One region of the Kitasatospora sp. NPDC022785 genome, then DNA from elsewhere that is predicted to be linked to it. Evidence: predicted binding sites of a transcription regulator. Region 1 holds the regulator's gene; each other region holds the start of a gene.
What was found. Region 1 encodes HspR, which represses chaperone genes until heat shock. Its sites were predicted from a motif close to TTGAGNNNNNNNNNCTCAA; they were not measured.

Region 1 (2,265 bases):
CCAGGGCGGCGGCGGCGCCGGCGGCGGCGGGATCGGCGACGTCTTCGGCGGTCTCTTCAACCGCGGCGGCCGCCAGCCCCAGCCCCGGCGCGGAGCCGACGTCGAGACCGAGGTGACGCTCTCCTTCGAGGAGGCCGTCGACGGCGCGACCGTCCCGCTCCGGATGACCAGCCAGGCCGCCTGCCGCACCTGCAGCGGCACCGGCGCCAAGGCCGGCACCACCCCCCGGGTCTGTCCCACCTGCGTCGGCGCCGGCACCGTCAGCCGCGGCCAGGGCGCCTTCGCCCTCTCCGAGCCCTGCCGGGACTGCCGCGGCCGGGGCATGATCGTCGACGACCCGTGCCCCGACTGCCACGGCAGCGGCCGGGCCAGCTCCGCCCGCACCATGCAGGTCCGGATCCCGGCCGGCGTCCAGGACGCCCAGCGCATCCGCCTCAAGGGCAAGGGCGCCCAGGGCGAGCGCGGCGGCCAGGCCGGCGACCTCTACGTCACCGTGCACGTCGACACGCACCCCGTCTTCGGGCGCAAGGCCGACAACCTCACCGTGACGGTGCCCGTCACCTTCCCCGAAGCCGCTCTCGGCGGCACCATCGAGGTGCCGACGCTCAACGGCCCCTCGGTGAAGCTCAAGCTGCCCCCCGGCAGTGCCAACGGCCTCACCCTGCGGGCCCGCGGCAAGGGCGCCACCCGCAAGGACGGCACCCGCGGCGACCTCCTGGTCACCGTGGAGGTCGTGGTGCCCCAGCACGTCACCGGCGACGCGCTGACGGCCCTGGAGCAGTACCGCGAGGCCACCGCCTCCGACGACCCACGAGCCGCCCTGTTCCAGGCGGCGAAGGGAGCGTGACGACCAGATGACCCCCGACAGCAGCCCGCTCGGCCCCCTGGGCCCCGGCGGCCCGATCGGCCCCGGCGTGGGCGAAGGCCTCCCCGGCAGTGCCCCGCGCGCCCGCCGGGCCGCCCCGCCCCCGCAGTACGTCCTCACCGAGGACACCCCGGTCTACGTGATCTCGGTCGCCGCCGAGCTCTCCGGCCTGCACCCGCAGACGCTGCGCCAGTACGACCGCCTCGGCCTGGTCTGCCCCGACCGCACCGCCGGCCGCGGCCGCCGCTACTCCGCCCGCGACATCCAGCAGCTGCGCGAGGTCCAGCGCCTCTCCCAGGACGAGGGCATCAACCTGGCCGGCATCAAGCGGATCATCGAGCTGGAGAACCAGGTCACCGCCCTCCAGTCCCGCATCGCCGAGCTCGCCGACTCCCTCGAAGGTGCCGCCACCACCCTCCAGCAGCGCGAGGCCACCATCCACGCCTCCTACCGCCGCGACCTGGTGCCCTACCAGCCGCCCACCCAGTCCAGCGCCCTGGTGGTGTGGCGGCCCAAGCGCTGACTTGCCGAGCCTGGACACGGCCGCCGGTTCCCTCTGGTCGGGGGGGTGCCGGCGGCTGTCCGTTGGTGAGAGGGTGCCAGTCAACAGGTTCGCCACGCAGCAGTGGAAGAATGCCCGATCCTGCATCCGCCTCACGATCTAGGATCGCGGTGAGGTGCCAGTACCACCATGGGGCCAGTTCGGTCATCGAGAAGGAGCCGTGAATGAGCGGGAGGAACGACTCCGGTCCGGATGTTGTCAGCGCGGGCACGCTGTCCGCCGCCGCCCACGATCTCTACCTTTTGATTATCCGCACCCGTGGCCGCATCAACCGCAAAGAAATCCACGACAGCAGCTACGGCCATCTCGGCGAACTGCTCGATATCGGCCTGCTCATTCCCGACACCGATGACCCCGAGGTCCTGGTGGCGGTCGACCCTCAGCAATTGGCCACCAGACTGAGCACCACGTGGCAGCGGCAGGCGCTTGACCTCCTGGCGCGCGCCATAGCCGTCCCGAGCGACCTACAGGGCCTTGCCGAGGCATTCCACCGGCCGGAGTCGACCGGCGGGATCATCGAATACGTGCACGGAAAAGCACTGATCGCCCAACGGATAAACCACGCCGTGACCTCGGCAAAGGAGGAGATACTCGCCGCCCAGCCCGGCGGACCTCGGCCTCCGGAGGTCCTCTCGCGAGCCATCTCCGACGACCTGGGTGATTTGAAGCGCGGCATATCCACGCGGACCATCTACCACCCGAGCACCCGGTACCACGCGCCGACCCGGGACTACGTCGCGAAAATCACCGAGGCGGGAGGCAAGTTCCGCACTCTCGACGAGCCCTACACGCGGCTGATCATCGTCGACCGGCTCCTCGCCGTGATTCCGGTCGCGGA
Region 2 (2,265 bases), on a different contig from region 1:
GACGTCCTTGACCTCGCCCTTCAGCACACCGGCCTGGAGCGCGGCGCCGACCGCCACCACCTCGTCCGGGTTGACGCCCTTGTGCGGGTCCTTCCCGGTGAGCGACCTGACCAGCTCGGTGACGGCCGGCATCCGGGTCGAGCCGCCGACCAGGATGACGTGGTCGATGTCGGACACCTGGATCCCGGCGTCCTGCACCGCCTGGTGGAACGGGCCCTTGCACCGCTCCAGCAGGTCGGCGGTGAGCTGCTCGAACTGGGCGCGGGTGAGTTTCTCCTCCAGGTGTAGCGGACCGTCGGCGGAGGCGCTGACGTAGGGCAGGTTGATGCTGGTCTCGCTCGCCGAGGAGAGTTCGATCTTGGCCTTCTCGGCGGCCTCGCGCAGCCGCTGCGCGGCCATCTTGTCCTTGGCGAGATCGATCCCGTAGCCGTTCCTGAACTGCTGCACCAGGTGGTCCACGACCTTCTGGTCCCAGTCGTCGCCGCCGAGATGGGTGTCGCCGTTGGTGGACTTCACCTCGACCACCCCGTCGCCGATCTCCAGCAGCGAGACGTCGAAGGTGCCGCCGCCCAGGTCGAAGACCAGGATCGTCTGGTCGTTCTCCTTGTCCAGCCCGTACGCGAGCGCCGCCGCGGTCGGCTCGTTGACGATGCGCAACACCCTCAGGCCGGCGATCTCGCCCGCCTCCTTGGTCGCGGTGCGCTGGGAGTCGTTGAAATACGCCGGGACGGTGACGACGGCGTCGGTCACGTCCTCGCCCAGGTAGGCCTCGGCGTCGCGCTTCAGCTTCTGCAGCACGCGGGCGGAGATCTCCTGCGCGGTGTAGCGCCGGCCGTCCACGTCGCCGGCCTCGGGGAAGCGCCACTGCGCCTCGCCGACGTGCCGTTTCACCGAACGGGCGGTGCGGTCCACGTTGGTCACCGCCTGCCGCTTGGCCACCTCGCCGACCAGCACGTCGCCGGCCTTGGCGAACGCCACCACCGACGGCGTGGTGCGGGCGCCCTCCGCGTTGGGGACGACGGTGGGTTCGCCGCCCTCCAGGACGCAGACGACGGAGTTGGTGGTGCCCAGGTCTATCCCGACCGAACGAACCATCGCCGGCCTCCTTCCGCACAGGCCCCGCCGGGCTGCGGGCCTTGAGTCGGGCCAAGTCAATTGTCGCTCCGTCGTGGGCACCCGGCCGCCCCGGCAGGTCCGGCCGGGCCGGACCTGCCCGGACCTGCCCGGACCTGGTCGGGCGCCCGGGCCGGGGAAAGCGCCGCGGGCATCCTCGGACACGTCCGGTGAGTGCTGTGCGCGCAGCGGTGGCGACACCCGGACGGAGTATCCGCGGCCTGCGCAGGGCGACGGAGGGGTCGCCTCCCGGAGCCCTGGGCGGGCGGCGGGGCGCGAGCGAGGGCAGGGGGGCGCGAGCGAGAGCAGGGGGGCGCGGCGGGCAGGGGCTGCGGATCACCCGGGTGGGCGGTGACGACGGGCCGGGGCCGGGCGGGCGAAGTAGCGTGATGTGCCTGGCCCGACCGTTTTGCCCGGTCTGCCCGGAGATACGTGTTTCCCAGAGATGCATGTCCTATGAAGTGTTCATCCTGCTGTCGGAGGAGGCCCGATGGGCGTTCCAGCCGCTCGCATCGTCTTCGACGAGAGCGACCGTTCGGCCGTCGCGGACGCGGTGACGGAGATCCTCGCCACCGGCGCGCTGACGCTCGGCCCCTGGACCGAGCGGTTCGAGGAGGCCTTCGCGGCCGAGCACGGTGCCACGCACGCGGTCGCCGTCGCCAGCGGCACGGCGGCACTGGAGATCGTCCTGCGCACCGTCGACGTCCGCGACCGTGACGTGGTCGTCCCGGCCGTCACCTTCTACGCGACCGCCGGAGCCATCCTGCACGCGGGTGGGCGGCCGGTCATCGCCGACGTCGACCCGGCCACCTTCGCCCTCAGCCCCGAGACGCTGGAGGCTGCGCTCACCCCGGACACCGCCGCCGTGGTGCTGGTGCACATCGGCGGGCTGATCACCCCCGAGGTGGACGCCCTGCGCGCGATCTGCGACCGGCGCGGCATCCCGCTGGTGGAGGACGCCGCACACGCCCACGGCAGCAGCTACGACGGGCGCCCCGCCGGGTCGTTCGGCCTGGCCGGCGCCTTCTCGTTCTATCCGACCAAGGTCACCACCAGCGGCGAGGGCGGCATGATCCTCACCGAGTCGGCCGAGCTGCGCGACGAGGCCCGGATCCACCGTGACCAGGGCAAGGGCTCGTTCACCACCAACCA
Region 3 (2,265 bases), on a different contig from region 1:
ACCTTGTCGATCTCGTCCAGCAGGACGACCGGGTTCATCGAGCCGGCCTCCTTGACGGCCCGGACCAGCCGGCCGGGGAGCGCGCCGACGTAGGTGCGCCGGTGGCCGCGGATCTCCGCTTCGTCCCGGACACCGCCGAGCGCCACCCGGACGAACTTGCGGCCCATGGCGCGGGCCACCGACTCTCCGAGCGAGGTCTTGCCGACGCCGGGCGGGCCGACCAGCGCCAGCACCGCACCTCCGCGCCGGCCTCCCACCAGGCCGAGCCCCTGCTCGGCCCGGCGCTTGCGCACGGCGAGGTACTCGACGATGCGGTCCTTGACGTCGGCCAGGCCGGAGTGGTCGGCGTCCAGGACGGCACGGGCGCCGGCGATGTCGTAGGCGTCCTCGGTCCGCTCGTTCCAGGGCAGCTCCAGGACGGTGTCCAGCCACGTCCGGATCCAGGAGCCCTCGGGCGACTGGTCGGACGCCCGCTCCAGCTTGTCGACCTCCTTGAGGGCCGCCTCGCGGACCTTCTCGGGGAGGTCGGCCGCCTCGACCCGGGCGCGGTAGTCGCCCTCCTCGTCGGCCGGGTCGCCGTTCAGCTCGGCCAGCTCCTTGCGGACGGCCTCCAGCTGCCGCCTGAGCAGGAACTCCTTCTGCTGCTTGGCCACGCCCTCCTCGACGTCCTTGCGGATGGTGTCGTTGACCTCCTCCTCGGCGAGGTGGTCGCGCAGCAGCGTCAGCGCGTACTCCAGGCGGGCCACCTGGTCGGCCTCCAGCAGCACCTTGAGCTTCTGCTCGGCGGTGGCGAAGGACGCGTAGCCGATGTTGTCGGCCAGCTCGCCGACGCCCTCGGTCTGGGCCACCCGGTCGACGATCTGCCAGGCGCCGCGCCTGCGCAGCCACTGGGTGGAGAGCGACTTGTACTCCTTGACCAGCTCGGCGGCGCGCCCGGCCACCGGGGTGCCGACCGAGGACTCCCGGAAGGGCGTGGTCTCCACCCAGAGGGCGGCGCCGGGCCCGGTGGTGCCGACGCCGATCCGGACCCGGCGCACGGCGCGCACCAGCGCCGCCGGCCCCCCGACGGAGTCGGGGCCGTCGGCCAGCCGGCCGACCTGCTCGACGGTGGCGAGGGTGCCGACCGCCGCGTACGAGCCGTCCACCCGCGGGACCAGGAGGACCTGGGGCTTACCGGTGCCGGTGGCCGCGGCCCGCGCGGCCTCGACCGCGGCCCGCACCTCGGTGTCCTTGAGGTCCAACGGGACGACCATGCCCGGGAGCACGACCTCGTCGTCGAGAGGCAGCACGGGCAGGGTGAGCGGTGTGGACGTCGATGCCATGATCTCTCCCCAGTCAGCGAAGTTGAGTTGACCTGACTAAGGTTTGGCGAGCGCCGGATGTTCCCGGCCCGTCGTTCGCCATGAGCGAACAAAGGCGCCGATCCGGAGCGGCGGGAAGGCATCGGGCGGGCCTGTCAAAAACGCCCGGGAGACGTCACATCCGGTCGAGCAGCGCGGCCCCGCGGGAGGGCGGGGCGGACGCCGGGACCGGCCCGGCCGTCTCGGGGCGGCGCGAGCGGCGGTCAGGAGTGCGTCGCAGCAGACGCCAGAGCGCCACCCCGGCCAGCAGCGCCGCCGGGTGACCGACCCCGGTCACCAGGTCCCGGTCACCGGCGATCTGCTCGACGATCAGCACACCCGCCACCCCGAGCGCCAGCAACCGCCCGCGCGGCGACAGCAGCCCGGCCAGCGCGCCGAGGCTGGCCAGCACGCCGTAGCTGACGCCGATGTCCAGGTTGTCCAGCGCCCCGGACTCCAGCCGCCCGGCGGCCACGGCGGCGATCACCACCGACTGGGAGAGCAGTGTGGCGGCGACGTGCCCGACGGCGAAGACGGCCGCCGCCCGGCCCGGCCCGACCCGCCGCTCCAGCGGCGCGACGGTGAAGGCGAAGGCCCAGAGGTACGGCATCCAGATCGTCCCGGCCACCCAGAAACCGCTGAAGAGCAGCGCGCGCAGCGGGTGGTGCATCAGGTTGTGCCCGTCCGAGCTGGACGCCTCCTGCAGCCGCAGCACGAGGTCCGGGTCGGCGAGCTTGGCGAAGGTGGTGGTGGCTCCGACCACCGCGAGGTAGCCGAGCGCGAAGGGGTTGCGCCGGGGCGTCGGCACCCGGGCCAGCAGCCAGCCGGCAACTCCGGCCCGCAGCCCGTACCGCAGCATCCCGTAGGGCGGTCCGGCCCGTCCGGCACCTTCCCGCAGCCCCGCCATGCCGCCTCCGCTCCGACC

Region 2: the regulator HspR is predicted to act here: its motif matches at 1,137-1,155, upstream of dnaK (molecular chaperone DnaK).
Region 3: the regulator HspR is predicted to act here: its motif matches at 1,345-1,363, upstream of lon (endopeptidase La).

What each region holds. Positions count from the first base shown of each region.
Region 1 covers NZ_JBVHHB010000012.1:103,677-105,941, reverse strand. Annotated here, with positions in the region: gene dnaJ (molecular chaperone DnaJ) at 1-847, shown strand, start outside; gene ACZ3YO_RS20695 (heat shock protein transcriptional repressor HspR) at 855-1,388, shown strand; gene ACZ3YO_RS20690 (helix-turn-helix domain-containing protein) at 1,592-2,265, shown strand, end outside.
Region 2 covers NZ_JBVHHB010000024.1:7,575-9,839, forward strand. Annotated here, with positions in the region: gene dnaK (molecular chaperone DnaK) at 1-1,095, opposite strand, end outside; gene ACZ3YO_RS30020 (DegT/DnrJ/EryC1/StrS family aminotransferase) at 1,604-2,265, shown strand, end outside.
Region 3 covers NZ_JBVHHB010000004.1:201,264-203,528, forward strand. Annotated here, with positions in the region: gene lon (endopeptidase La) at 1-1,322, opposite strand, end outside; gene ACZ3YO_RS08705 (rhomboid-like protein) at 1,477-2,247, opposite strand.